DNA from 4 places in the Faecalibacterium sp. I3-3-89 genome. Region 4 is predicted to be linked to each of the others. Evidence: predicted binding sites of a transcription regulator. Region 4 holds the regulator's gene; each other region holds the start of a gene.
What was found. The regulator HrcA, encoded in region 4, represses chaperone genes, less so after heat shock. The targets are predictions, from matches to a motif close to TGTTAGCACTCNNNNNNNNNGAGTGCTAACA.

Region 1 (7,466 bases), 1.0 Mb from region 4:
CTGTGGAGAAACTGAAAACACAACCAAAGAAAAAGTACACACAAATGTATCTTTGTTATCCAAATTCCGAGCATTCCTCACAGATGCGAATATCCTAAAATCTGGATTCGACATCTCAAATATGAAAATCGGTGATTTTATTGAGGTGGAAGGAGAACTTCAAAAAAATCCGCTAATCAATTGTATGGATATTTTTGTGGATATGCTGAGAATGGCTGATATTTTTGCAGAAAAACCTCAGTTAAACGCAAAGACGCAGGCTAAAGCACAAAAGCAGCAGCAAGATGAAACCATGAAAAAAATCAAATCCTTTGCCAGCGAACTCAAACACAGTGGAACGGTAGATTTCATCTTATCTGATTCGGCAGGGACTGTTGTTTTATCTGCTCAAGAACAGTATCTGTCAAATGATAATATTTCCGAAATTCTCGGTGGACATTTCAAGGTCCTTGGAAAAGTTATTGCAATCTGTGCCGACAAAACAGAAAGCATTGATCTTTTAAGAAAAACAACACTGTCCATTCTCCCACATGATCTTCTCGCTGATATGTTTTTATGTCTTCAAAATGAAGACATGAAGCAATACAATCTCCCTGAATTAAAGACGGAAATCTCAGGGCCTGCCGTAATTGTTATCCCTGTTGCCATTTATGCATGACGGTAAATATTTTCGGCTTATATCCGTCCATTTATAGAGAACTCCAACGCATCCACAATGGCATTCTCTTTTTCCTTCAGACACTTGGGTTGTTTGGCATTTTAGGATTTTGGCTTATTGTATCTCTACCTTTGTTCTTCGTCAACAATAAAGCCGCTGACAGTCTGTCTCTCGCAGAATCCACCAGCAGGCTCACGATTCTTCAATACTCCCAGACGCAAAAAATCGGCACCCGCTTTTCAGCGAGTGCCGATTTTGTTACCCTATAGTGCGCTTTGATTTTTGGCGTAAGTGGCGTAAGTTTGGCGTAAATCCGCTTTTGCACGCTCCAAAAATCAAGGATTCATGCGGTTTTTAGGCTGTTATTAGTACATGCCGCCCATGCCGCCCATATCGCCGCCGGCAGCAGGAGCAGCCGGGGGTTCGGGCAGGTCGGCCACGAGGCTCTCGGTGGTCAGCACCATCTCAGCGACGGAAGCTGCATTCTCCAGAGCGGAGCGGGTGACCTTGGTGGGGTCAACGATGCCTGCGGCGATCATATCCTCCACGTAGACCTCATTCTGGGCGTCGAAGCCGTAGTTGGGCTTGTTGGCAGAGACGATCTTGTCGATGATGACGCTGCCCTCGAGGCCGGCGTTCTTGGCGATCTGGCGCAGAGGAGCCTCCAGAGCCTTCAGGACGATCTTTGCGCCGGTGCGCTCGTCGCCTTCCAGCGTGTCGCACAGCTCACGGACTGCGGGGATGGCGTTGATGGGGGCAGTGCCGCCGCCAGCGACGACGCCCTCCTGAACAGCTGCCTTGGTGGCGTTCAGAGCGTCCTCGATGCGGAGCTTCTTGTCCTTCATCTCGACCTCAGTGGCAGCGCCGACCTTGATGACGGCCACGCCGCCCGCCAGCTTTGCCAGACGCTCCTGCAGCTTCTCGCGGTCGAAGTCGCTGGTTGCAGCCTCGATCTGGTTGCGGATCTGTGCGATGCGGGATGCGATGGCGTCCTTGTCGCCTGCGCCGCCCACGATGGTGGTGTTCTCCTTGGTGACCTTGACCTGACGGGCGTGGCCCAGCATATCGACGGTAGTGTCCTTCAGCTCGTAGCCGAGGTCAGCAGACACGACGGTGCCGCCGGTCAGGATGGCGATGTCCTGCAGCATCTCCTTGCGGCGGTCGCCGAAGCCGGGGGCCTTGACGGCGCAGACATTCAGGGTGCCGCGCAGGCGGTTGACGATCAGGGTGGACAGCGCCTCGCCCTCGATGTCCTCTGCCACGATCAGCAGCTTCATGCCGTTCTGCATCACCTGCTCCAGCAGGGGGACGAGATCCTGAATGACGCTGATCTTCTTATCGGTGATGAGGATGGCGGCGTTGTCCAGCACAGCCTCCATCTTGTCGGTATCCGTGACCATATAGGGGGTCAGGTAGCCGCGGTCGAACTGCATACCTTCGACGATCTCGTTGTAGGTCTCAGCCGTGGTCTTGTTCTCCTCGATGGTGATGACGCCGTCGGAGGTGACCTTCTCCATGGCCTCTGCGATGAGGCGGCCGATCTCGGGATCACCGGCAGAAATGGTGCCGACGCGGGCGATGTCGTTGGAGTCCTTGACCTTCTGGCTGTGGGCCTTGATGGTCTCGACAGCCTTGGCGACAGCCTTGCTCATGCCGCGGCGGATGTCCATCGGGTTTGCACCGGCGGTGACATTCTTCATGCCCTCGGTGACCATTGCCTGTGCCAGAACGGTAGCGGTGGTGGTGCCGTCGCCTGCGGCGTCGTTGGTCTTGGTGGCGACCTCACGCACCAGCTGTGCGCCCATGTTCTCGAACTCGTCCTTCAGCTCGATCTCCTTGGCGATGGTGACACCATCGTTGGTGATGACGGGGGCGCCGAACTTCTTGCTCAGCACCACGTTGCGGCCCTTGGGGCCGAGGGTGATCTTAACGGTATCTGCCAGAGTGTCGATGCCGGCACACAGTGCCTTGCGGGCTTCCTCGCCCTGCTTGATCTGCTTAGCCATATTCTTATCGCTCCTTTATAAAAGCTTGATGATCCAGTGATGAGGGAAAGACGCTTACTCCACGATGGCCAGGATGTCGGCCTGACGCACGATGGTGCACTCTTCGCCGTCCACCTTGACCTCGGTGCCGGAGTATTTGCTGGTGAGCACCTTATCGCCCACCTTGACGGTCATCTTGACTTCCTTGCCGTCCACGACACCGCCGGGGCCGACGGCCACGACCTGTGCCACCTGCGGCTTCTCCTTGGCGCTGCCGGTCAGGATGAGGCCGCCCTTGGTGGTCTCCTCGACCTCAACAGTCTTGATAACAACACGGTCTGCAAGAGGAATGATCTTCATCGTTCTTGCCCTCCTATTATAAAATAAAAGTGAAACTTTTTCATGGCCCGGGGCTTCCTCCTCCGGGTGTTTAGCACTCCATTTCCCTGAGTGCTAAGTGTATTGTACTCATCTCAGGCAGAAAAATCAAGGGTTTTTGCAAATTTCTTTGTTAATATTTTATGACAGCAAAAAAGCGCCCCCGGCAGGGCGCTTCGCAGTCTTTCCGTTTATACGCTGGCACGCTGAGCCATGAACCGCTCGTAGGCGGGCTTTGGCAGCAGGACGTGCCCCGCCAGCGGCCTGAGCCGGGCGGTGATGGCCTCGCAGGGGGCGCACTCGCCGTCCGCCGTCGCCACGATGGGGCCTCGCCCATCCGCAGGGCGCAGGGAGACGCACTTGGCCCGGCGGTAGAGGAAGTAAGGCTTCGCCTGCTCGGTCAGCGCACCATCCCGGAAGTGCTTCCCGCCCTTGTACATCCCCAGCAGCCGGGCGATGGTCAGTCGGCCCACCCTGCGGATGATAAAGACGTCCAGCCAGCCGTCGTCGGGCCGGGCCTCTGGCGCGGCGTAGAAGCCGCCGCCGTAGGTGCGGCCATTGCAGACCGCGCACATCAGGCAGTCCACCGTCAGCTCCTCGCCGTCGATGGTGAACGCCACCTTCCGGCCGATGTGGCCGCAGAGCTGCCTGACGATGGAGAGGGCGTAGGCCATCTCGCCGCCGCAGAAGGGGATGCGCCGGAACTGGGGGATGCCGTAGGCCACCTGTGCGTCCAGCCCGGCGGCGCAGATGGTGGCCGAGAGGCCGAGGTCGGTCTCCATCAAATCAATGTCCACCGCCCCGCCCGCGAATTGCGCGTCAAGGTCGCTGAACTCCTCCCTCGTGCCGTAGGTGCGGAGGAAATCGTTGCCGCTGCCGAAGGGCAGACACCCCACGGCGGCAAGGGCGCACCCATTGGCACCCGTCAGCGCCTCATTGAAGGTGCCGTCACCGCCCGCCGTCCAGATGCGCACCGGCTCGCCCTCGGCCTCGGCGGTGTGTGCCGCCTCCGCAGCCAGCGCACGGGCATGGCCCGCGTACTGGGTCACGACGACCTGCAGCTTTTCCGGCGGGATGCCCGCCCGTCCGGCGGCGGCATGGATGGCCGGGGTCAGCCCGGTGGTGCAGTCCCGCTTGCCTGCGGTGGGGTTGAGCAAAAACAGATAGCGCATTCGGCTTCCTCCTCTGGTGATTCCTGCCCTCTATCATAGCGGAAAACCAGAGCAGATGCAAGAGCTTTTCACCTGACGCCCGCCGTCTGCGTCTCCTCCACCACGATGGTGCCGTCGGCGGTGCAGTCTGCCGTCCAGCGCTGGCCGAGGCTCACGCTGCCGGAGGCGATCTGGTCGGCGAAGGCCTGCTCCACGGCACGGTCCACCTGTCGGCGCAGCTCCCGCGCCCCGTAGGGCGAGCGGGCCTTTGCAGCCAGCGCTGGGCCGACCCGAGCTGTGTGGGTGAGCTGGTAGCCGCTGCGGGCCGCACGCTCTTCCAGCTGGCCCAGCAGCTTTTCGGCGATGGAGCAGAGGCTCTGCTCCTCCAGCGGGTGGAAGACGATCAGCTCATCCAGCCGCCCCACCAGCTCGGGCCGGAACCACTTTTTCGCCTCGGCGACGGCGGCCTCCGACTGCTTTTCAAAGGCGGCCTCGCTGCCCGCCCCAAAGCCCAGCGGTGCGCTCTGCCCCGCGAGGAACCGTGCCCCGAGGTTGGACGTCAGCAGGACGATGGTGTTCCGGAAATCGGCCTTCCGGCCCATGGAGTCGGTGAGCTGGCCGTCCTCCAGCATCTGCAGCAGGATGTTCTGGATGTCGGGGTGGGCCTTTTCGATCTCGTCGAAGAGGACGACGCTGTAGGGGCGGCGGCGGACGGCCTCGGTGAGCTGACCGCCCTCGTCGTGGCCCAGATAGCCCGGAGGTGCACCCAGCAGACGGGCCACCGTGTGCTGCTCCTGATACTCCGACATATCGAACTTGAGCAGGGCTTTCCCGCTGCCGAACCAGCTCTCGGCCAGCGCCTTTGCCAGCGCCGTCTTGCCCACGCCGGTCGGCCCGAGGAAGAGCAGCGCCCCGATGGGCCTGCCCGGCTCGCCCAGTCCCGTTCGGCTGCGCCGGATGGCTCCGGCCACCGCCGCCACGGCCCGGCTCTGTCCCACCACCTCGGCGTTCAGCCGCTCCTCGAGGCGGGCCAGACGCTCCCGCTCCTTTTCGCTCACCCGCTCGGCGGGCACGCCGCTGGCCTGCGCCACCACCCGGGCGATCTCCTTCCGGCTCAGGACGGGGTCCTTCTCCCCCTCCCGCTCGGCCCGGATGCGCACCGCTGCGCAGGCCTCGTCCACAAGGTCGATGGCCTTGTCCGGCAGGCAGCGCCCCGGCAGGTACCGCACCGAAAGCTCCACCGCCTCCCGCAGGGCCTCATTGGGCAGGCGGACGCCGTGGTAGCGCTCGTAGCGGGGGGCCAACCCTTCCAGAATCTCCACCGCCTGCTTCGGGGTCGGCTCTTCGATCTGCACCCGCCCGAAGCGGCGCTCGAGGGCGGCGTCCTTCTGGATGTGGGTGCGGAACTCCTGATTCGTCGTCGCACCGATGAGCTGCAGCTCGCCCCGGGCCAGCACCGGCTTTAAGATGCTGGCCGCGTCGATGGCCCCCTCTGCCGCGCCTGCGCCCACGATGGTGTGGAACTCATCCACAAAGAGGATGGCGCTGCCGTCCCGGACAAGCTCTTCCAGCAGGTTCTTGAACCGCTCCTCGAAGTCGCCCCGGTACTTGGTGCCCGCCACGAGGCTGGCCATATCCAGCGCCAACAGCCGACGGCCCTGTAGCATCCGGGGCACCTGCTTGTCGGCGATGCGCTGGGCCAGACCCTCGGCCAGCGCGGTCTTGCCCACGCCCGGCTCACCCACGAGGCAGGGGTTATTTTTCTGGCGGCGGCATAGTATCTCTACCATCCGGTCCAGCTCCTTTTCCCGGCAGAACACCGGGTCCAGCTCACCGTCCGCCGCCCGGCGGGTCAGGTCGCGGCAGTATTTGTCGCTGGCCCGGCTCCCTCGCGGCATAGGCGGGGACGTCCGGGGCTGGATGGGCAGGATGAACTGCCCCGAGAGCTGGCGGCACTCACGCACCGCCTCGGTGAGCTGGACGCCCATCGAAGCCAGCATGACCCCGGCGGCGCAGTCGGCGTCTTCCAGCATGGCGCAGAGCAGGTGCTCCGGCTCGGCCCGGCTCAGGTGGGCGTTCTGCGCCCCGATGACGGCGTAGTCCATCGCCCGGCGCAGGTCTGCCGCCATGTCGCCCCGAGCCAGCCGGAGGGCCGTGCCGCTCCGCCCGGCGGAAAGCTGCCGCCGCACCTCCAGCTCCGAGATGTTCTTCCCGGCCAGAAAACGGGCCGCCGGGCCGCCGTCTGATTGCAGCATCGCCCACAGCAGATGGCCGGTGTCCGCCTTTTTGCAGCCCAGCCCTCCGGCCAGCTCCACCGCCTTGTCCAGCAGCTGCCCCGCCTCCCGGGAAAACCCCTTGTACCGTCCTTTGCCGAATGCATCCCAAATGCTCATTTGCGTGGCTCCTATCTTCTGCATGGCTCCTGTCTTCTGTATTGCCCTGTTGCATCAAAGAACAGTATAGCCCCGCCCGCCGGAAAAAAATCAGAAGTTTGTGTCACACCGGCCCCAAAGCAAAACAAAAAAGCCATCTGAGCGAATCAGATGGCTTCTTGGTTGGGGATGAGAGAATCGAACTCCCACAAGTAGAGTCAGAGTCTACCGCACTACCACTATGCAAATCCCCATTATTCGGTTTTGTCTCGCGGCGTCGAGCCGGTCAACGTGTGCTATTATACCCGCCTCCGGGCGCTTTGTCAAGCGGAAATCTGAAAAAATTTGCGGATTTTGGGAAACAGACGCACTTCCGAGATAATTTTTCGTCCTTTGCACCCGGAGGCGGCGGTCTCTTTTTGCGTCATCCAGAATCTGGCATTTTCCGCGTCCTCTGCACCATATAATAAAGTAAACTATGTTATTCTGCCTTTATTTTATGGTACACAAACTTCAAAAGGAGGACGCCTTATGCTGCAAGCCCATCCCAAGACCGCCCAGACGCTGCTTTCGCCCCGCATCCCCCGCGACAGCGAGCACGAGCGCTATGACCCCGAGCTGGAGGAAGAGCTGAAAGAGTGCCTGTTCTGCCTGCGGCGGAACGCGATGATGTTCGACCTCGAGGTGGACTCCGACCTCATCGAACAGCGCATCTACGAGCGGCAGGCCCTTTTGTGCCGCTACCGCTACCTGCTGGCCCGCGCCCGGGAGCTGGGGCTGCACACCATCCTGAAAAAGTATCAGCCTCTGGGCTAAAAAACGCCGCGCGGAATCTTGACAGAATCCCCACATCGTGTTATCATACATAAAGATAACACTGTATACAGAGCGCTGTATGCAAAACTTTGGAGCTTAGAGAGGT
Region 2 (7,466 bases), 870 kb from region 4:
CTTCTTTTTCATACAATCACACTCCTCGTCAAGTTCCGATTCATAAAATCCCCGTCACTTCCAGTCTTGTGTTTGAGCCACTCGCCAAAGCGTTCAAACTGTGCATCCAGATCCATAAGTTCACCCAGCAGCGCACCCAACGCCAGCGATAGAATCATGACCATAGAGCCACCGGTGCTCAAAGTTCCGTCTGGCCTAACCGTCAGTATCTTGGAGAGCGTTCCCGCCGCTCCCAGAAACACCACGGAAAAGCCCGTGGCTTTGATGATTGTATCCTGATAGCGCTCTTTCAGAAAGCATTTGAACAGAATACCCAGCACACCGCCCATCACAATGGCCAGCGCATTGATGATCGTTCCCAATCCCCGCATTTTCGTTTTTTCTTTGCTTACTGATTCCTGTATTTGTTTAAGACTTCATCCGGGATATGACAGTAGCTGCAATCTTCCGGGTACCGCTCCAGATGGTGCTGATGCTCCTCTGCACTCCGGACGTAATTCGTCAGCGGCAGCACTTCCACAACGATTTTATCCCGGTCCTTCCGGCTGTCAATAAAGGCTCTTGCTTCTTCCAGATGTCCGGGATTTGTGCTGTAAAGCCCCGTGCGATACTTTTTTCCAACATCAACGCCCTGTTTGTTCAGGCTGTACGGGTCGATGATTTCAAACAGATGCTCCATAAGCTCTGTAACACTGGTACATTTCTCATCAAAGACCACTTTAACGCACTCTGCGTATCCATCATACGGGCCGTCCAGCGTGTTTGTTGTTCCGTTGGCTCTCCCGGCTTCGGTCGTCCGTACACCGGGCACCGTGTCAAAAAAATGCTGGACGCCCCAAAGGCACCCGCCTGCAATGTATACCGTTTCCATACTCTTGACTTTCCTTCTTTTACTGGTACAGTTTGCATCCATGCTCTGTACTCCTTACGGTTTCCTTGCTAGCTGCAAATCGATCCATCATACCAACTCACAAAAAGTGCTTCCGCACCATTGCAGAGTAATTATCATATTGTTGAAAGCCATCTCGCTCATACTCGATTTCCATGATGCACCCCTTTATAACTTCCACAAACGTGAATTTTACAGGGTACGAATGATATGAGAAGCAAGTTCTGCATTTTCTTTGTCTACAAAAATCTCTGTAATATACTGAGGCTTTATTCCAAAAGTTCCGATTTGTGCTCGCATCCGTGTTGCGTCAAAAACACTTCGCTGATTCATATCTTTGGTTTTGCAATAGCATTTGATTCCAGCCGCTGTCAAAGCATCTGTAATACGGTGACAATAGGTTGAATCCGAAACCGTTGCTACCTGTGACTTGAAGAATCGTTCCAGCATGGTGAACCTCCTATGCAAAAAAGTTGGACGATGAGTACTTGATGAACCAACGTAGCAAATTCCGATTTATCAAATAAGAATTTCCGTCAATTTTTCTCTTGATGCGGCTCGCTTCTAAGAGTAGGAACGAACTGTTCTGTTGCCGGAGACGGACCATTCGGGTCGATCTCCGGCAGTATTTTTGTTATCGCGTATTAAAAAACAGCCGGAACGACTTTCTGCTGCGCTACATCGATGATGCCGTATGTATTCAGTCTGAGTTTTGGAATGACCGGAAGGCTGACGAAGGCGAGGGTCATAAAGATACCGATATCTTCCGCTACACCATGTGCCTTGAGGGCATCGTTCAGCGCCTGCATTTTCGCCGCAACGCTCTCTGCGCTTTCGGTGCTCATCAATCCGGCCACCGGAAGCGCAAGTTCTGCCACGACCTGTCCATCTGCCACAAACGCAAGTCCGCCTTTGTTTTTCCGCACAGTGTTGCCGGCCAGCATCATATCGGTATCGTTGTCCCCTGCCACGATCAGGTTATGGGAATCATGTGCGATGCTCGATGCAACGGCTCCGCATTTCAGGCTGAAGTTTCCTAAAAAGCCAATGCCCACATGGCCGGAGTGATGATGCCGCTCAAAAACGGCCAGTTTTACGATGTTGTGTTCCGGATCCACACCGGGAGCTTTGCCCGGATGCCGTTGGAACGGGATGATTTTTTCCTCCGTAAGCAGCTCGCCCCGGTTCAGGCAGATGACACGCTCCTGCTCCCCGCTTTCCCGAAGTTCCAGGTCCTGCAGTGTGATCTCATCCAGATCAAAGGAATCCATAACGTGGGAAAATCTCACACGGTCGATGTCAAGCGGTGCGGGTTTCAGCGTTTTTCCGTGCTCGGCCACCAGCGTGCCATTCTTGTAAACCTGTTCGACCGTAAAGGATTCAAAATCCGATACTACAATGAGGTCGGCAGCATACCCCGGTGCCACGGCACCGTGCTGCTTGAATCCAAAATACTGTGCCGGAACCAGCGTTGCCATTTTGACGGCCACTGCTGGGTCTGCGCCCAGCCGGATCGCTTTACGAATGTTGGAATCGATGTGGCCGCTGTCCAGCAGGTCACCGGGGTGCTTATCATCCGTCACCAGCATACAGCGGCTGCAATAGGGCTCCCGGAACAGCGGCATCAGGGCCTCCATATTTTTGGCAGCCGTTCCTTCCCGGATCATGATGTATTGTCCGAGCCGGAATTTTTCCATGGCTTCCTCGATGTTGGAGCACTCGTGATCGGACTGAACGCCTGCCGCAATATAAGCATTCAGGTCCTTATCGCTCAAGAGCGGTGCATGGCCATCCACGATCTTTCCCGCTTCGGTGCAGTCGCGGATCTTCTGCAGGATCTTCGGGTCACAGCGCACCGTCCCATAGGCATTCATCAGTTCCGCAAGCCCCAGCACACGGGGATCGCCGTAGTAAGGCCGGAGCTGTTCTGCGTTCAGCACCGCACCGGATTCATCCAGATCCGTGGCCGGAACACAGGAGGGCAGCATGAAATAAACCGAAAGGGTCAGATTTTTTGTCGTTTCCAGCATAAAGTCCAAGCCTTCCAGCCCCGCAACATTCGAGATCTCGTGTGGGTCTGTGACCACCGCAGTGGTACCGTGGGGCAGCACTGCCTGCTCGAAAGCCGGACCACAGAGCATGGAGCTTTCGATGTGGATATGCCCATCGATCAGGCCCGGGCAGACATATTTGCCGTGCAGATCAACTTCTTTCCGGCCATGATACGCACCCACACCCACGATCCGGTTTCCGCTGATGGCAATGTCAGCGGTGTCGATCTCATCGGTAAACACATTGACGATTCTGGCATTTTTCAAAACCAGATCGGCCAGAGCATCTCCTCTGCCTGCCGAGATCCTGCGTTTCAGCTCATCAGACTGCATAGAAACATCTCCTCTCTTTGAAGTTCGATTTTCTCACCTGTGGATTGGTTCTGCCATTATTCTACCACGCCTTGCCGCTGCGGAAAAGATGCCAGGAACAAAAATGGCCCCGGAGGGCTTGCTGCAGCTCTCCGGGGCCACTTTATGTGCGTTGTGCCTTGGCGCAGACCGTCAGCACTCCACTGCCACCTTGATCACGCCGTCCCGTTTCTTTTCAAACAGCTCGTAGCCCTCTGCGATCCGGCGCAGGGGGTAGGTGTGGGTGATGAGCGGTTCGGTATCGATCTTGCCTTCTGCGATGAGACGCAGCGTTTCTTCACAATCGCAGCCGTCCACGCCGCCGGTCTTAAAGGTGAGGTTTTTGCCGTACATCTCCGGCAGCGGCAGGGTTTGTGCCTTGTCGTACAGCGCCACCACGGTCACGATGGCGTTGGGTCTTGCGCACTCCCACGCCAGCCGGAAGGTAGTGTCCGCCCCTGCCACCTCCAGCACCACATCGGCCCCGCCGTGGTCGCTGTTGGCGCGCACAAAGGTGGCGCAGTCCTCCGGCTGCACGGTGAGCACCTGCGGGTAGTGCCGACGGATGAACTGCAGGCGGCTTGCGTCCTTTTCACAGACGATGATGCGCTTGGGGCTGTGCAGCATGACGCACAGCAGCGTGCAGATGCCGGTCGGCCCTGCACCGAGGATCAGCACGGTATCCTCGGGGGTGATTTCCGAGATGCGTGCCGCCCAAAAGCCGGTGGCCAGCACATCGCCCACCAGCAGCGCCTGCCGATCGGTGACGCTGTCCGGGATCTTGTTCAGTCCCTGATCCGCAAAGGGCACCCGGACATACTCGGCCTGCCCGCCGTCGATGCGGCAGCCCAGCGCCCAGCCGCCGTTTTGATCGGTGCAGTTGTTCACAAAGCCTTTTTTGCAGAAAAAGCACTCTCCGCAGAAGGTCTCCACGTTCACCGTCACCCGGTCGCCGGGTTTCACATTGGTCACCGCACTGCCCACTTCTTCTACGATGCCCACCATCTCGTGCCCTACCGTGATGCCGGGCACCGCCCGGGGCACGCTGCCGTGCTTGATGTGCAGATCGCTGGAGCAGATACTGGCAAGGGTCACCTTTACAATGGCGTCCCGCTCGTGCTGCAGCACCGGCTTTGGTTTTTCCATCAGGGCAAATGTTCCCTCTGAAACATAGGTATAGGTCAGCATGCTTTTTACCTCCATGCGCTTTGATATTTCCGAACGGAGTATACCGCAAAAGTCAGCCGCTCACCCGGCTCACAGGATATAGTGAGGTACCTCCATAAATTCTGAGTTGCTGTTCTCAGTATACCATGTTTTTCCCTTGCGGAAAAGATAGCGAAACAAAAATGGCCCCGGAGAGCTTGTTACAGCTCTCCGGGGCCACCTTATGTGCGTTGTGCCTTGGCGCACACGACCGGCGTTTTACTCGATTGCAATCAGATTCGGGTTCTCAGGCAAAGCCTTCGTCTGCTGAGGAGCAGGCAGCTCGACGTGCAGGACGCCATCCTCGAACTTTGCGTGGATGTCTTCCTTCTTCACATCGCCCACGTAGAAACTGCGTGCGCAGGTGCCGGAGAAGGATTCGCGCCGCAGATAGCGGCCCTTCTTATCCTTTTCGTCATTGCTGTGGCTGCGCACTGCCTGAATGGTCAGGTAGCCGTCGTTCAGATCCATCTGAACGTCTTCCTTCTTGCAGCCCGGCAGGTCAACAGCTACTTCGTAGCCGTTGTCCGTCTGTTTGACATCGGTCTTCATCATGTTTGCACCGCGCTTACCAAAGGTATCACGAGCCTCACGGTTCATCATACGTTCCAGTGCAGCGTCATTCCAGAACGGATCGAAGAAATCATCGAACAGGTTTTCATGGAAAACAGTCGGCATAAGCATAAATCATTCCTCCAATCCCGGCGTTCGGGTCGGGGCAAAAAATCTGAAGCGTCCATTCAGAAGGGCTTTCCGGGGAGCCTTGCGGCTCTCCTTTTGCCCTTCCTCCTGAGCACGCCATAGTTATAGCACCATTTATTAGCAGTGTCAATAGGAGAGTGCTAAAATTCATGAAAGAATAACACTTTTATAAAATCCTATGCAATCTTTTCGGAACTCAGTCGTATCATCGTGTTTTTATCATTTCTGCCGGTACATCGGCGCAGACAGATATTTCATGCCGTTGTCCGGGACGATGACCACGATGTTCTTTTCCTGATTCTCCGGTCTGCGGCCCACCTGCACCGCTGCGTGCAAAGCCGCTGCTGCCGATGTGCCCAGAAACAGTCCTTCCGCCCGCAGCACCTCATGGGCCGTTTCGTAGGCTTCCTCGGTGCGGACATTGATGCACGCATCGCTCCAGTCTGGCCGCAGATAGTCGGAAAGTGCGCTTTCCGGCACATCATACGCCGGCAAAACGCCATCTATGATCTGCGCATCCGGGTGCTCCGGGGTCAGGCGGGAGTCCGGATGGGGCTGCACCAGAACCACTTGCAGATTCGGGTTGCGGCTGCGCAGATAACTTGCTGTGCCAAAACCCGTGCCGCCGGTGCCCGCCATGCAGACCAGAATATCCACATGGCCTTCTGTATCCTGCCAGATCTCCGGCCCAGTGGTGCGGTAATGCGCCTCGGGGTTCGCCGGGTTTCAGCAGTCCGGCTTCTTCCGCAGCATTGAGCATGGAAAGCGCAGCCCGGTCTTTCACACTGCCGGTTGGGTTGAAGAACTCCAGCTTTGCCAGCAGGTGCGCCCCGCACTGCTGCTGCCGCTCAAAGCGGTCCAGCTCCATCAGCGGGGTGCGCCCCACCAGTTCCTCGATGGAATGCACCAGTCCTGCCATTGCTCTCCCCTCCCGATTTTCGGCTCAAACCAGCTTGTCCGGCGTCACATCCAGAATGTCGTTAAAGTAGTTGTTGGCGATCATCATCACGCCCATCGCCGTGATGACCACGATCTCTTCCTCCGTAAAGTTTGCCTTCAGCTTTGCAAACAGCTCTTCCGGCACATGCTTGGGGTCCTCTGCAATGGCCTGACCGTATTCGATCAGGATCTCCTCTTTGGGAGTGAATGCAAAATTCTCAAAGTCGATGCCGTTTTTCTTGAGCAGATTCTGGAAGTAAATGCTGCACACAAGGCAGCCGTTTTTCTGGGAAATAGCATATTCGTAAAAATCGGCTGCACGTTTGCCGATGAGCCGCTGCAGTTCATCATCCAGCGCATAAGAACCGGCCTCCACAGCATTGAATGCCGCTGCATTGTGGAGCAATGTGCGCTTTTCTGCGGTCAGAGCGTGGCCGTCCGCCAGATGGTCTGCAATGATTTTCTGGATCGCTTCCGGTGCAGTTTCCGGGTTGATTTCGCTGATTCTGGGCATAACAAAACCCTTCCTTTCACTTTTTTGTTCGACGAATTGCCTGTATCATATACCCATTTACATACCATGTCAATAGGTATATTACTTTTCGCAGCAATTTTTCAGCAAAAAGTGATCAGAAGGGTTGTTTTCTGCACGCCTGTTTCATATTTTCGACTGCTCATCCAGCACCCAAGGCCAGCACTGCATTGCGGACGCACTCCAGGCAGGGGCACAGCACCGTATCGGCCTTGATGCCCTTCAGGTCTTTGCAGATGGTCGCACCGCGTTTTTCCTTGACTGCCTGTACCAGCTACGGGGCGTTCCTCTGCCGTCCGTAGCGATGCCCGGAAATTTTGATTGATGGCTTTCAATCATTCACGGTATATCTTTTTTACTCCATTCTCTGAATCACCGCACCCAGCCATCGGCACAGGGTATCGCCTGCCTGATTTGCGATCTCCAGCACGCGGGCGTGGCTATGCTTGACCGTCTGGATGCCGGTGGCCATGTTAGTGATGCAGCTGACGGCCAGCACCTTCATGCCCATGTAGTTGCAGACCATGGTTTCCGGCACGGTGCTCATGCCCACGGCATCGGCTCCCATCCCCGCAAAGGCGCGAATTTCAGCCGCCGTTTCATAGCAAGGGCCCATAAAGCCCATGTAAACGCCCTCCTTGTAGGCAATGCCCAGTTCATCGGCGGTCTGCTTGGCAAGGTTCCGCAGTTCCAGACTGTAAGGTTCGGTCATGTCCGGGAAGCGGGGGCCGAAGCGCTCATCGTTGGGGCCAATGAGGGGGTTCGTGCCCATCATGTTGATGAAGTCGGTAATGAG
Region 3 (7,466 bases), 520 kb from region 4:
CAGCTGATCGGCCACACCCCGCTGCTGGAACTGACCCGCATCGAGAAGGACGAAAACCTTTCCGCCAAGCTGCTGGCAAAGCTGGAATACTTCAACCCCGCCGGTTCCGTCAAGGACCGCATCGCCAAAGCCATGATCGATGACGCCGAGGCCTCCGGCAAGCTGAAGCCCGGCTCCGTCATCATCGAGCCGACCTCCGGCAACACCGGCATCGGTCTGGCCGCTGTGGCTGCCGCCAAGGGCTACCGCATCATCATCGTGATGCCCGAGACCATGAGCGTCGAGCGCCGCCAGCTGATGAAGGCCTACGGCGCAGAGCTGGTGCTCAGCGAGGGTGCAAAGGGCATGAAGGGTGCCATCGCCAAGGCCGATGAGTTGGCAAAAGAGATCCCCAACTCCTTCATCCCCGGCCAGTTCGTCAACCCGGCCAACCCCAAGGCCCACATCGCCACCACCGGCCCTGAGATCTGGGACGACACGGACGGCAAGGTGGACATCTTCGTGGCCGGCGTCGGCACCGGCGGCACTGTGACCGGCGTGGGCCAGTACCTCAAGAGCAAGACCCCCGGCGTCAAGGTCGTGGCCGTCGAGCCTGCCTCCTCCCCCGTCCTGAGCAAGGGCACCGCCGGTGCACATAAAATTCAGGGCATCGGTGCCGGCTTTGTGCCCGACGTGCTGGACACCAAGGTCTACGACGAGATCATCGCCGTGGAAAACGAGGACGCCTTTGCTGTGGGCCGTCTCATCGGCCACAAGGAGGGCGTGCTGGTGGGCATCTCCTCCGGCGCTGCCGTCTGGGCTGCCATCCAGCTGGCAAAGCGCCCCGAGAACGCCGGTAAGAACATCGTCGTCCTTCTGCCCGACACCGGCGACCGCTATCTGTCCACCCCGCTGTTTGCTGAATAAGCTTCTCATTCCTTCCGCCCCTGCCGTGGTCTTCCGCCCGACAGGGGCTTTTTGTCTGCGCCGCCGAAACGATATGGTGTGATTTTTTACAAGTTTGCAAACTTTTTGTGAATCCATGCCGCCGCTTGGATTTCCCTATTGACATTGTGGATTGTTTGGAGTATATTTTTAGCAGTCGATGAGCAAGAGTGCTAAAGCAACATTCCGACCCACCGCCTGAATCTCAACTTCCGGTATGAATGGAGGCTTGACTTTATGAATACCAATCAATATACCCAGAAGACCCTTGAGGCTCTGCAGGCCGCACAGCAGCTGGCTGTGGAGTATCAGCACAACGCACTGGAGCCGGAGCATCTGCTCCACGCTCTGGCCACGCAGGAGCAGGGCCTGATCCCTCAGCTGCTCCAGAAATTGAACGTAGACGCAGGCAGCTTCTCCGCCGCTGTGGCCGAAAAGCTCTCTGCGATGCCCCGGGTGTCCGGCTCTGGCCGCGACCCCGACAAGGTCTATATCTCGCAGGCCACCGATAAGGTGCTGAGCGCTGCCGCCCGCGAAGCCAAGGCCATGAAGGACGACTATGTAAGCGTCGAGCACGTCTTCCTCGCTTTGCTGGACGAGCAGACCCAGAACACCTCTGAGCTGTTCCGTGCCTTCAGCATTACAAAGGATAAGTTCTTACAGCAGCTCACTGCCGTCCGCGGCAACCAGCGCGTGACCAACGATAACCCCGAGGACACCTACAATGCCCTCCAGAAATACGGTCAGGATCTGGTCGATCTGGCCCGCAAGCAGAAGCTGGACCCCGTCATCGGCCGCGATCAGGAGATCCGGAACGTCATCCGCATCCTGTCCCGTAAGACCAAAAACAACCCCTGCCTCATCGGTGAGCCGGGCGTCGGCAAGACGGCCATCGCCGAGGGTCTGGCCCAGCGTATCGTCCGGGGCGACGTGCCCGAGAACCTGAAGGACCGCATCGTGTTCAGCTTGGACATGGGCGCTCTGGTGGCCGGTGCAAAGTACCGCGGCGAGTTCGAGGAGCGCCTGAAGAGCGTCCTGAACGAGGTAAAGAAGAGCGAGGGCAAGATCATCCTCTTCATTGATGAGCTGCACACCATCGTCGGCGCAGGCAAGACCGACGGTGCGATGGACGCCGGCAACCTGCTGAAGCCCATGCTGGCCCGCGGCGAGCTGCACTGCATCGGCGCCACTACGCTGGATGAGTACCGCCAGTATATCGAGAAAGACCCCGCCCTCGAGCGCCGCTTCCAGCCGGTACAGGTGGACGAACCCACCGTCGAGGACACCATCTCCATCCTGCGCGGCCTGAAAGAGCGGTATGAGGTCTTCCACGGCGTGAAGATCAGCGACAACGCCCTCATCGCCGCCGCGACCCTCTCCGACCGCTATATCACCGACCGCTTCCTCCCCGATAAGGCCATCGACCTTGTGGATGAGGCCTGCGCTATGATAAAGACCGAGATGGACAGTATGCCCAGCGAGATGGACGACCTCGCCCACCGCATCACCCAGCTGCAGATCGAGCAGGTCAGCCTGAAAAAGGAGACCGACGCTCTGAGCCAGAGCCGTCTGAAGGACCTCGAAAAAGAGCTGGCCGAGCTGCAGGATAAGTTCCGCAGCATGAAGGCAAAGTGGGAGAACGAGAAGAACGCCATCGGCAAGGTGCAGTCTCTGCGCGAGCAGATCGAGCAGACCAATGCCGCCATCGAGAAGGCCCAGCGCGAATACGACCTGAACAAGGCCGCCGAGCTGAAATACGGCAAGCTGCCCCAGCTGCAAAAAGAGCTGGAAGAAGAGGAGAAGGTCGCCGCCGCCAAGAAGGAAGACAGCCTGCTGCGCGACCGCGTGACCGACGAAGAGATCGCCCGCATCGTGGCCCGCTGGACCGGCATCCCCGTGGAGAAGCTGGTGGAGGGCGAGCGCGAGAAGCTGCTGCATCTGGACGATGTGCTCCATAAGAGGGTCATCGGCCAAGATGAGGCCGTCACCAAGGTGAGCGAGGCCATCCTGCGCAGCCGCGCCGGCATCGCCAACCCCAACCGCCCCATCGGCAGCTTCCTCTTCCTCGGCCCCACCGGCGTCGGCAAGACCGAGCTGGCAAAAGCTCTGGCACAGGCCCTGTTCGACGATGAGCGGAACATGGTGCGGATCGACATGACCGAGTATATGGAGAAGTTCAGCGTCAGCCGCCTCATCGGCGCGCCTCCGGGATATGTCGGTTATGAAGAGGGCGGCCAGTTGACCGAGGCCGTCCGCCGCAAACCCTACAGCGTCGTGCTGTTCGATGAGGTGGAAAAAGCTCACCCCGATGTCTTCAACATCCTGCTGCAGGTTCTGGACGATGGCCGCATCACCGACAGTCAGGGCCGGACGGTGGACTTCAAGAACACTGTCATTATCCTGACCTCGAACCTCGGCAGCGACATCATCCTGAACGACCTTGAGCAGCGCCGCGCCGAAGGCTCCAACGAACTGAGCGCGGACGCCCGCAAGCAGATCGACCTGCTGCTGAAGTCGAAGTTCCGCCCCGAGTTCCTGAACCGTCTGGACGAGATCGTCTACTACAAGAGCCTGACGAAGGACGAGACCCGCAAGATCGTGGACCTGCAGCTGGAAGACCTGCGCCACCGGATGGACGAGGGCAAGCACCTCAAGCTGGACGTCACCACCGCCGCCAAGGACTTCATCATTGATTCGTCCTACGATAGCGTCTACGGCGCACGCCCCATCAAGCGGTTCATCCAGAGCCGTGTGGAGACCCTTATCGCCAAGGCCATCATTCAGGGCAGCTACCCCGAGGGTGCGACCCTGACCGTGGATTACGACGGCACCAGCCTCGTGCTCCGCTAAAAAACCGCAAACTTTTTACCTGTTTTATCTCTCCTCCTGACCGGAACGCTTGCACCGGCGGGTGGAATATGATATTATAGGCGTTGAACAAAGTGCTTTTCATCGTCGAAGGCAACGGTGGAAAGCACTTTTTGGTTAATATATTATTATAAGAAAGTAGAGTTGATTATCCTTTATTATGGACGATGGCAGTATAACGCTCTTGGTGGCGCTTGTGATCCTGATCGCGTTTTCCGCGTTCTTCTCCGCCTCTGAGACCGCATTTTCTTCCCTGAACCAGATACGCCTGAAAAGCCGCGCCGAGGAGGGCGACACCTCCGCCGCCCGGGTTCTGGCGATGGCCGAGAAGTACGACAAGCTTCTCTCCTCCATCCTTATCGGCAACAACATCGTGAACATCGCCGCCGCTTCCATCGGCACGGTCCTCTTTACCAAGTGGCTGGGTGAGGAGCGGGGTGCCACCGCCTCCACCATCGTGCTGACGATCGTTGTCCTCATCTTCGGCGAAGTGACCCCCAAGACCCTCGCCAAGGAGATGCCTGAGACCATCGCCACCGCCGTCTCCCCGGTGCTGAACCTGCTCCTGACCCTCTTCACCCCCCTGACATGGCTGTTCAGCCAGTGGAAAAAGCTGCTGGGCCACTTCGTCCACAGCAGCGAGAGCGACACCATCACCGAGGGTGAGCTGATCACCATGGTGAGCGAGGCCGAGAGCGACGGCGAACTGACCGACCGCGAAAGCCAGCTCATCCGCAGCGCCATTGAGTTCGATGACGTGGAGGTGGAAGAGATCCTGACCCCCCGTGTGGACGTGGTGGCCGTGGAGGACAATATTTCGCTGGAGCAGCTCGCCCAGACCTTCGCGGAGTCCGGTTACTCCCGCCTGCCTGTCTACCATGACACCATCGACAACATCATCGGCGTCGTGCACGAGAAGGACTTCTATCTGGCCCGGCTGAAAAAAACCGCCACACTGGAGGACCTCATCGCCCCCACCCTCTACACCACCGGCTCGACCCAGATCTCCCAGCTGCTGCGCACCCTGCGGGAGCAGCACCACCACATGGCCGTCGTCGTGGACGAATACGGCGGCACCGAGGGCATCATCACCCTCGAGGACATTCTGGAGGAGCTGGTCGGCGAGATCTGGGATGAACACGATGAGGCCACCGAGGACTTCCGCCAGCAGTCGGACGGCAGCTGGCTGGTGTCCGGCTCGGCCAGCGTAGACGACCTCTACGAGACGCTGGGCCTGCCCGAGGACGAGGACATCGACTCCAACACCGTCAACGGCCTCGTGCAGGAGAAGACCTGCCATCTGCCCAAGGTGGGCGACCACTTCACGCTGGGCGGCTACGAGGGCGTCGTGACCCGCACGGCCCGCCGCCGCGTCACCGAAGTCCGGCTGAGCCTCACCCCGGCGCAGGACGAGGACAAGGATAAGGACAAAGACAAGCGTTTCTCCCGCCTGCCTCAGCGCACCGAGAGCCGATAACTTCATCCGAACATACAAAAAGCTCCTCTCCCATCGTCGGGAGAGGAGCTTTTCCTGTTTTCTGCGCTTTACTGCTGCTTTTTCCAGCGGCGCATGACGCCCATGCCCAGCGCGTAGGGGCCGGTGTGCACTGCGATGGTGCAGCCGATCTGAAGCAGGCCCACCTCGCACGCAGCGGCAGGGTACTTGGCCCGCAGGGCGGCACGGGTCTGGAGCCAGAGCCGCTTGCCCTCTTCCTCGTCGTAGCCGTAGCCCACAATGAGGCGGTAGTCGTCCGGCGTGCCGCCGTTGGCATCCAGATAGTTCATCAGCTGCTCGAGGGCCTTCTCGAAGCTCTTCTGGCGTCCCCGGGCCACGCCGCCCGAGAAGATCTCGCCGTCCTTGAAGAGGATCATGGGCTTGATGCCCAGAAGGTTCGCCGCCCGGCCGGACACCTTGCCGATGCGTCCGCCCTTGATGAGGTAGTCAAGGTTGCCCACCGTAAAGAAGATGTTGTTGGTGGCCTTTTCCGCCTCCAGCCACGTCACCGCCTCGTCCAGCGTGCAGCCTGCGTCCCGGATGGCCACCGCATTCTCCACCATCGTGGCCTCGGTGACGGTAGCCGCCGCCGAGTCGAGCACCTCGATCTTCGCGTCGGGATAGTCCTCGAGCACCAGCTCCCGGGCGTTGCGGGCACTGCCCACGCAGCCGCTCATCTTGCCGGTGAAGCAGAGGCAGAGGGTGGGCCGTCCGAGTTCTGCCTGACGGCGGAACGCCTCCTCGAAATCCTCGATGGAAGCAAGGCTGGTCTTGGGGTAGGCCGAGGGGTTGTCCACCATGAACTGGTAGAAATCCCGCACAGCGATCTCCTTGCCCTCCTTGCGGTAGTGCTCACCGTCCAGCGAAACATAGAACGGCACGACCTCTACACCCATCTTCTGGGCCATTTCCGGCGTCAGGTCGCAGGCGCTGTCGGTGATGATGTCAAACATAAGCGGCGGTCCCTCTTTTCGGCAAATTCAAGGCTCAGACGACGTGGTGGATGTATGCCTCACGCTCTGCGCCCACAGAGATATAGGTGATCTTGCAGCCCACGGCCTTTTCCAGATACTCGACGTAGTCCCGGGCCTCTTTGGGCAGATCCTCCCACTTGCGGGCAGCGGTGATGTCGCAGTGCCAGCCGGGCAGATACTCGACCACCGGCTGTGCGGTGTCCAGAGCCTCGCCCATGGGGAAGCGGGTGGTGGTAGTGCCGTCGGTCAGCTTATAGGCCGTGACCATGGGGATCTTCTCCATGTAGTCCAGCACATCCAGCAGGGTCAGCGCGACCTCGTCGCAGCCCTGGCAGAAGACACCGTAGCGGCTTGCCACCAGATCGATGGGGCCGACGCGGCGGGGACGACCGGTGGCGGCGCCGTACTCGTGGCCAGCCTCACGCAGGTCATGCTTCTCTTCCTCGGTCATGGCCAGCTCGGCGGCGAAGGGGCCGTCGCCGACGCAGGAGGAGTAAGCCTTCATGACGCCGATGGAGTTGGTCAGCTTGTGGCCCGGGATGCCTGCGCCGATGGGGGCGTAAGCACCGATGACGTTGGAGGAGGTGGTGTAGGGGTAGATGCCGAAGTCGATGTCGCGCAGAGCGCCCAGCTGGGCCTCGAACAGCACCTTCTTGCCCGCAGCGTCGGCGTCGGCCAGATACTGGCCCACATCGCAGATGTAGTCCTTGAAGATGGCGGCGTACTTCTCCAGCCATGCCCACATCTCGTCCACGCTGATGGGGGCGGCGTTGTAGCTGCCCTCCATGACGAGGTTCTTGGAGTCCACCATGGTGACGAGGCGCTTGTGGACGGAGTCATCCAGATGGAGCAGGTCGCCCATGCGGAGGGTCTTCTTCATGTACTTGTCACCGTAAGCGTAGGCGATGCCCCGCTTGGTGGAGCCGAACTGTGCGCCGGTCTTGGACAGACGGGCCTCTTCCAGACCGTCCTGCTCCACATGATAGGGCATGGTGATGGTGGCGCGGTCGGAGATCTTCAGGTTGGCGGGGGTGATGGAGATGCCCTGCTCGCGCAGCTTGTTGATCTCACCGTCCAGATGGTGGGGGTCGATGACCATACCGTTGCCCATCACGCAGACAACATCGGGACGGAGGATGCCGGAGGGCAGCAGGTTCAGCACGAACTTGCCACGCTCGTTCTTCACGGTATGACCAGCGTTGTTG
Region 4 (7,466 bases):
TCCGTCTGGAAGACCATCTGGTCGGCGCCGTTGCGGATGTCCACTTCCTCGCGCTTCTTCTTATCGTCGGCAGCAAACTGCTCTGCTTCCTTCACAGCCTTGTCGATGTCGTCCTTGGACATATTGGTCGAAGCAGTGATGGTGATGTTCTGCTCCTTGCCGGTGCCCAGATCCTTTGCGCTGACCTTCACGATGCCGTTTGCATCAATATCGAAGGTGACTTCGATCTGAGGCACGCCGCGGGGAGCCGGAGCGATGCCGTCCAGATGGAAGACGCCGAGGCTCTTGTTGTCCCGTGCGAACTCACGCTCGCCCTGCAGGACGTTGATCTCAACCGAGGGCTGGTTGTCCGCAGCAGTCGAGAAGACCTGGCTCTTGTGGGTGGGGATGGTGGTGTTGCGCTCGATGATCTTGGTGCAGACGCCGCCCAGAGTCTCGATGCCGAGGCTCAGAGGAGTGACATCCAGCAGCAGCAGACCCTTGACGTCGCCCTGCAGGACGCCGCCCTGAATGGCAGCACCGACAGCCACGCACTCATCGGGGTTGATGCCCTTGAACGGCTCGCAGTTCAGCTCTTTCTTGACTGCATCGTAGACGGCGGGGATACGGGTGGAGCCGCCGACCATCAGGACCTTCTTCAGATCCGATGCGCGCAGGCCTGCATCCTGCAGAGCCTTGCGGACAGGGGTCATGGTGCGATCGACCAGATCCGCCGTCAGCTCGTTGAACTTTGCGCGGGTCAGGGTCATGTCGAGGTGCTTGGGGCCGGTAGCGTCGGCGGTGATGAAGGGCAGGTTGATCTGGGTGCTCATTGCGCTGGACAGCTCGATCTTTGCCTTCTCGGCAGCCTCCTTCAGGCGCTGAGCGGCCATCTTATCCTTGCGCAGGTCGATGCCGTTCTCGGTCTGGAAGGCGTCTGCCATCCAGTCGATGATGCGCTGGTCGAAGTCGTCGCCGCCCAGATGGGTGTCGCCGTTGGTGGCCAGAACTTCGGTGACGCCGTCGCCCATCTCGATGATGGAGACATCGAAGGTGCCGCCGCCCAGATCGTAGACCATGATCTTCTGGTCATCTTCCTTATCGATGCCGTAGGCCAGAGAAGCGGCGGTCGGCTCGTTGATGATACGCTTGACGTTCAGGCCGGCGATAGTGCCTGCGTCCTTGGTGGCCTGACGCTGGCTGTCGTTGAAGTAGGCAGGAACGGTGATGACGGCCTCGGTGACAGGCTCGCCCAGATAAGCCTCGGCGTCAGCCTTCAGCTTCTGCAGGATCATCGCGCTGATCTGCTGGGGGGTGTACTCCTTGCCGTTCAGGGTCACCTTGTGGTCGGTGCCCATCTGACGCTTGATGGAGGACACGGTGTTCTCGGGGTTGGTGATGGCCTGACGCTTTGCGACCTGACCGACCAGACGGTCGCCGGTCTTGGTGAAGCCAACAACAGACGGGGTGGTGCGTGCGCCCTCAGAGTTTGCGATGACAACAGGCTCGCCGCCCTCCATGACAGCCACGCAGCTATTCGTAGTACCAAGGTCAATACCAATGATTTTGCTCATAAATGAAGTCTCCTCTCAAAAGAACTTGTTTATCTCATGCTCGATGTGTGAAGCGGATGTCTTATCTTCAAAACCCTTGCGGGTCTTTGCGATGTCACTCGGCCACCACGACGGTCGCGTGGCGGACGATCTTGTCGCCCAGCTTGTAGCCCTTCTGGTACACCGTGATGACGGTGCCGCTCTCCTGCCCGTCCGGGGCGGGGATCTGCTGGACGGCGTTCATGATGTTGGGGTCGAAGGGCTTGCCCAGCGCTTCGATCTCCTCCACATGGAGGGCATCCAGCGCCTTGGCAGCCTTATCCAGCGTCATGATGACGCCCTTCTTGTAATTCTCGTCGGTGGTGGGAGCGTTGGCCGCCATCTCCAGCGTGTCAAGGATGGGGATGATCTGATTCACGGCAAAGGACACACCATCGTTGAACTTCTGGTCAGCCTCGCGGGTGGAGCGCTTGCGGTAGTTCTCGTACTCCGCTGCCATCCGCAGCAGCTGGTCTTTTGCCTGTGCGGCATTCTTCTCGGCCGTATCGAGCTTCGCCTTCACGGCGTCCATCTCGCGGGCCTTCTTGTTGAACCAGCCATCTTTCTTCTTGGCGTCTGCCGGTTCTGCCTCGGCCTCCTGCTCGGGGGCTGCGGCGGTCTCGGGCGCTTCCTGAGGTGCGGCTTCGGTCTCCTTCGCTTCCTGCTCGGGAGCTTCTGCCGTCTTCTTCGTCTCTTCGCTCATTCCAGATCCTCCTTATATATCACAGTCCGCCGGGGTGCGGCCATCTGCGGGGTGTCTTTTCGTTTGCCGCTCATACCCTCGCCAAGCTCATCGGCGAAGAGGTGGAGCAGCGGCATCAGCTTCTGGAAGGGCATCCGGGTCGGCCCGATGAGGGCCACCGTGCCCCACAGCCCGCCGCCCACAAGGTAGCGGTCGCTGACGATGCACAGGCCGGGGATCTGAGGCTCCAGATCCTCGCCCAGCAGCACGCTCTCACTGCGCTCTGCCGGGGGTGCGATGATGTGGGCGGCCTGCTCCTCGTCGTTCAGCAAGGTGAGGATGTCGCCCACCCTGCCCTCCAGCTGAGGCCAGTCCAGCAGGTGCTGCTCACCGCCCAAGAATACATGGGGCTGTGCGGAGTCCTGCAAAATCGCGGCTGCGGCGCTGATGACCGGCACAAGCTCCGGGTCGATCTGGCTGCACAGCTCGGCGAGCAGCCGGCTCGAAAGATCCACCGGCGCAACGAAGGTCAGGTTGCGGTTGAGCAGCGCGGCCAGCGCAGCGGCATTCTCCCGGGAAAGCCCGGTGCGGACCCGCGCCACACGGGTGCGGACGTAGCCTGCCGTCGTGACGGCCAGCACAGCCGCCGCGCTGCGGCCCACCTGAACGACTTCGTAGTGGGCGACGCAGAGGTCTTCGGCGCAGGGGGTGCTGACCGCGGCGGTGCAGCCGCTGATGGCGGCCAGCGCCTTGGCGGCACCCTGTGCCAGCTTTTCCGGCTCATGGTCAAGGCTGGCGAAGACGGCCTCCACCCGGGCGCGGGTCACGCGGTCCAGCGGCTGGTCGTCGGTCAGCAGATTGTCGAGATAATAACGGTAGCCCTTGGCACTGGGGACACGGCCCGCGCTGGTGTGGGGCTGTTCCAGCAGACCCAGCTTGGTCAGCGCCGCCATTTCGTTGCGCAGCGTGGCGCTGGACACGGCCATATCAAAATAGTTTGCCAGCACACTGCTGCCCACAGGCTCGCCCTCGAGGCCATACAGCGCCACGATCGCCTGCAAGACTCGCTGCTTGCGTGCATCCATCGTCATAGCGCCTGCCTCCTTCTTGGCTTTTGTTTCTTTAGCACTCCATCTTCCTGAGTGCTAAGACCATTATAGCCAAAATTTTTTCCCTGTCAATAGCTTCTCGAAAAAGTTTATAAAGATTCATAATTCTGTCATAAAACCAGCGGGAGGCCCCCTTTCCGGTATAAAGAGAGCTTCCCGCTTGACAACGCCCGGCAGGGCGGCTATACTTATTTATAGAAAAGGCGCTGTCTGCAACATGGCCAGCTCCTTACCCGTATGTCAAAAAAGATTGACTGACAGAGTGTGGGAACTTAGGCGGTCAATCTTTTTTGTTATGTTCTCTGTCCTCATGAGAAATCTTCCAAGTGATCTCGAAAGTCACGTGGACGGCATCGACGAGCAGCACCAGCAAGCTGATGATGACCGCCAGCAGCGCAAAGGTTTCTGTCAGAGACATGACACATCCCTCCCTTCACCGACAGACGGCTCCGGGAAAGGTTTTTTGCTAACAAAAAAGGTCCATTCCCGGACGCCTGCTTCGCTCCAAAGAGTAAAACAAATCGTCAGGGTAAGGAAGCTTGACCACCTGCATTTGCAGACAGCGCCTCGCTGCCAGAGGCAGCATCCAAAGGATACCATAAAAAGCGCGTGAGCACAAGGTTTCACGCGCTTTTTATGCTTTTATAGCCTCATTCCTCCATCTGCTTTGCCAGAAACGCCGCCGCCACGGCCACGGCCTTCTGCTGGGCGGGGTCAGGCTGCTGGGCGCGATCCTCGGCCAGCAGCCCGACGACCCCGGTGACATCCCCCGCTGCGATGATGGGCCACGCGCAGAGCAGAGGCCGCAGCGAGCCCTCACAGGGCAGCAGGACGTGCTCCGGGTCGCCCTCGCTGAGATAGGGCTTGCGGGACTCCATCACCCGTTCCAGCGGCTGGCTGACACTACGGTCGGCAAGGTCGCGCCGGCCTGCCCCTGCGGCGGCGAGGATGCGGTCGCGGTCGGCCATGAAGGCCGTAAGGGCAAAGCTTCGGCTCAGCACCTCCACATACTGCACCGCCACCCCGTGCAGCTCCCCCACCGGGGAATACTTCTTGAAGATGACCTCGCCCTCGCCGGTGGTGAAGATCTCGAGGGGGTCGCCGCGGCGGATGCGCTGGGTGCGGCGGATCTCCTTCGGGATGACCACCCGGCCCAGCTCATCGATGCGGCGGACGATTCCGGTTGCTTTCATCTGGTGTACCTTCCTTCCCATTCTTTGCTTTCGGATGCGGTACAGTTATTATGTGGAAACGAGAGGGAAATATACACCTGCCCGCCCTCTGTTTGCCAAACCGGAGCGGCTATGATACAATGAACTCATCTCAGAAGCTGGTTTGCTTCTGAACACAGCTTCTTGGAAAGGATGGACAGAGGATGCAGCATATCCTTGTTTTAGGCGGCGGCGCAGCGGGTCTGGCCGCTGCGCTGGCGGCAGCGCAGACCGCCAAGGGCAGCGCCCGCATCACCGTACTGGACAGAAACGCAAAGGTGGGCAAAAAGCTTCTGGCCACCGGCAACGGGCGCTGCAACCTCGACAACCGGGACATCTCGCCCGAGCGGTATTTCACCAGCAGCCCCAAGGCCCTGCGCCGCCTGCTGGACGCCGTGAACGAGGCCGCGCCGCTGGCGTGGTTCGAGGGCCTCGGCCTCTACCCCCGCACCGACGAGGCCGGGCGGGTGTACCCCTACTCCAATCAGGCGGCAGACGTGCTGGCCCTGCTGGAACACCATCTGGCCGCGCTTGGCGTCGAGCTTCGCACCGGCTGCACCGTCCGGAGCCTGAGCCAGAGCCGGGGCGGCTACGACCTCCAGTTCGAGACCGAAGCGGGCCGCGAAAGTCTGCGGGCCGATGCCGTCATCTGCGCCATGGGCGGCGAAGCCGGGCCGCAGTTTGGCACCGACGGCTTCGGCACCCGGTTCGCCGCCCAGTGCGGCGGGCGGATGGCCCCCCTCTACCCCTGCCTGACGGCCTTACAGTGCGCCCACCCCCGTAAGTCGCTGGCCGGCATCCGGGCCAAGGGCTGCGCCAGCCTGTTGGACGGCACCGATGGCCGGGTGCTTGCCCGGGAAATGGGCGAGGTGCAGTTCACCGATTACGGACTCTCCGGCATCTGCATCATGCAGCTGTCGGGCCTGCTGGCCCCGGGCCGCGGCCCGAAGCAGCCCGTCGTAGCCCTCGACCTCTTCCCCGCCCTGAGCGAAGCGGAGCTGTCCGCCCTCTTCGCCCGGCGGGCCGGGCTTCTGGGCGGCGCTGCGGAGTTCTGGCTGGGGCTTCTGCCCGCAAAGCTGGGCCGCGCCCTCTGGGCCGACGCCGGGCTGCCCGAAGACGCCCGCGCCCTGCCCGCTTCGGCGTGGCCGAAGCTCGCCGCCGCGGCCAAGTGCTGGCGGTTCGAGGGGCTGACCCCCTGCGGCTGGAAGCAGGCCCAGACGACCGGCGGCGGACTGCTGCTGGACGAGGTGGAGGACGACTTCCAGTTCAAGGGCTGTCCGGGCCTTTACTTCGTGGGCGAGACGCTGGACTGCGCGGGCAGCTGCGGCGGCTACAACCTCCACTGGGCCTTCGGCAGCGGCATCCTCGCCGGCCGGTCGGCGGCGAAGCGCCGCCCCGCCCCTGCCCCCCGGAAAAAGAAAAAGACCTGAAGCAGCACAAGACCCCGGAGGGCATTTCTCCGGGGTCTTGTTTTCTGCGTTATTCGTTCGCCGCTTTCTCCAGCTCTGCGGCCTCGGCGGCAGCTTCCGCCTCTTCTTCCTTCTGATACTCCGCAAAGGCCGACCACATCGGCTCGATGTCCTCGCCCCGGACGCGGCGGGCGAAGTAGTTCTTGGTGATGTCCACCACAGTGCCGGACAGCGCCAGCACGCCGATGAGGTTCGGGATCATCATCAGGCCGTTGAAGGTGTCGGAGAGGTCCCACGCAAGGCCCAGCTTCATGGTCGCGCCCACGACGGTCATACCCACGAAGACGACCTTATAGATGCGGCTGCCTGCCGTGCCGAAGAGGTACTCGACGGCCTTGGTGCCGTAATGACTCCAGCCGAGGGTGGTGGAGTAGGCAAACAGCAGGATGGACACCGCGATGAACTTGGGGCCGAAGCTGCCGAACGCCGCCGTGAAGGCCTGCCCCACCAGTGCATTGTCCTGCACTCCCGCAAGGACAGCGCCGCTCTCGAGGTCTACCACGCCGGTGGTCAGGATGACGAGGGCCGTCAGGGTGCAGACCACGATGGTATCGGCAAAAACCTCGAACACGCCCCACATTCCCTGATGCACCGGTTCTTTGACGTTGGAGGCCGAGTTGACCATGACCGCAGAGCCGAGTCCGGCTTCGTTGGAGAACGCGCCCCGCTTGAAGCCCCATGTGATGGTCTGGCTGATGCCGTAGCCCAGCGCGCCGCCGCCTGCGGCGTTCAGATTGAATGCGCCCCGGAGGATCGCCGCCAGCGCCGCCGGGATATTGCCTGCGTGCATGACCACGATGATGAGCGCGCCCGCGATGTAGAACAGGGCCATCAGGGGCACCAGCTTCTCGGTGACAGCGGCCACCCGCTTGAGTCCGCCGATGACGATGAGGGCCGTGACCACCATCAGCGCAAGGCCGGTGGCAAGGTAGGGCAGATGGAACGCGGCGTTCATGTTGCCCGCGATGGAATTGATCTGGCTCATGTTGCCGATGCCGAAGGACGCAAGGATGCAGAAGCAGGCGAACAGGGCGGCCAGCACCCTGCCCACCGTCTTACAGCCGGGCTTTGCGCCCAGACCGTCCGTTAAGTAATACATCGCGCCGCCGGACCACTCGCCCTTCTCGTTCCTGCGGCGGTAGTAGACGCCCAGCACGTTCTCGGCGAAGCTGGTCATCATGCCCAGCAGCGCCATGACCCACATCCAGAAGATGGCCCCCGGGCCTCCCGAGACGATGGCCGTGGCCACGCCCACGATGTTGCCTGTGCCGATGGTGCCCGCCAGCGCCGTGCACATGCTCTGGAACTGGCTGATGGCCATGTCCTCCTTGCTGGTATGGGCGGTGACGTCCTTATTGGTAAAGATGGCGCCGATGGTGTGCCGGAGCCAGTAGCCCATCCTCCGGAACTGGAAAAAACCGGTG

Region 1: MTP38_RS07570 (co-chaperone GroES) is a predicted target of HrcA. The motif match lies at 3,072-3,102, and genes of this name have one in related genera.
Region 2: MTP38_RS08525 (Hsp20/alpha crystallin family protein) is a predicted target of HrcA. The motif match lies at 5,315-5,345, and genes of this name have one in related genera.
Region 3: clpB (ATP-dependent chaperone ClpB) is a predicted target of HrcA. The motif match lies at 1,073-1,103, and genes of this name have one in related genera.

What each region holds. Positions count from the first base shown of each region.
Region 1 covers NZ_CP094468.1:1,625,457-1,632,922, forward strand. Annotated here, with positions in the region: gene MTP38_RS07560 (DUF6414 family protein) at 1-658, shown strand, start outside; gene groL (chaperonin GroEL) at 1,024-2,664, opposite strand; gene MTP38_RS07570 (co-chaperone GroES) at 2,719-3,003, opposite strand; gene MTP38_RS07575 (diacylglycerol/lipid kinase family protein) at 3,213-4,193, opposite strand; gene MTP38_RS07580 (ATP-dependent Clp protease ATP-binding subunit) at 4,262-6,565, opposite strand; tRNA gene MTP38_RS07585 (tRNA-Gln) at 6,725-6,798, opposite strand; gene MTP38_RS07590 (DUF2508 domain-containing protein) at 7,076-7,360, shown strand.
Region 2 covers NZ_CP094468.1:1,794,237-1,801,702, forward strand. Annotated here, with positions in the region: gene MTP38_RS08495 (hypothetical protein) at 1-12, opposite strand, end outside; gene MTP38_RS08500 (DUF554 family protein) at 9-362, opposite strand; gene MTP38_RS08505 (peptide-methionine (S)-S-oxide reductase) at 389-871, opposite strand; gene MTP38_RS08510 (hypothetical protein) at 1,082-1,339, opposite strand; gene ade (adenine deaminase) at 1,534-3,273, opposite strand; gene MTP38_RS08520 (alcohol dehydrogenase) at 3,445-4,479, opposite strand; gene MTP38_RS08525 (Hsp20/alpha crystallin family protein) at 4,717-5,181, opposite strand; gene MTP38_RS08530 (pyridoxal-phosphate dependent enzyme) at 5,419-5,880, opposite strand; partial or broken gene MTP38_RS13720 (cysteine synthase A) at 5,996-6,118, opposite strand; gene MTP38_RS08535 (carboxymuconolactone decarboxylase family protein) at 6,143-6,652, opposite strand; gene MTP38_RS08540 (purine-nucleoside phosphorylase) at 7,026-7,466, opposite strand, start outside.
Region 3 covers NZ_CP094468.1:367,567-375,032, reverse strand. Annotated here, with positions in the region: gene cysK (cysteine synthase A) at 1-906, shown strand, start outside; gene clpB (ATP-dependent chaperone ClpB) at 1,162-3,774, shown strand; gene MTP38_RS01760 (HlyC/CorC family transporter) at 3,953-5,269, shown strand; gene MTP38_RS01755 (DegV family protein) at 5,338-6,240, opposite strand; gene MTP38_RS01750 (adenylosuccinate synthase) at 6,275-7,466, opposite strand, start outside.
Region 4 covers NZ_CP094468.1:2,660,591-2,668,056, forward strand. Annotated here, with positions in the region: gene dnaK (molecular chaperone DnaK) at 1-1,553, opposite strand, end outside; gene MTP38_RS12930 (nucleotide exchange factor GrpE) at 1,648-2,274, opposite strand; gene hrcA (heat-inducible transcriptional repressor HrcA) at 2,271-3,344, opposite strand; gene MTP38_RS12940 (hypothetical protein) at 3,643-3,780, opposite strand; gene MTP38_RS12945 (stage V sporulation T C-terminal domain-containing protein) at 4,013-4,555, opposite strand; gene MTP38_RS12950 (NAD(P)/FAD-dependent oxidoreductase) at 4,738-6,003, shown strand; gene MTP38_RS12955 (alanine/glycine:cation symporter family protein) at 6,053-7,466, opposite strand, start outside.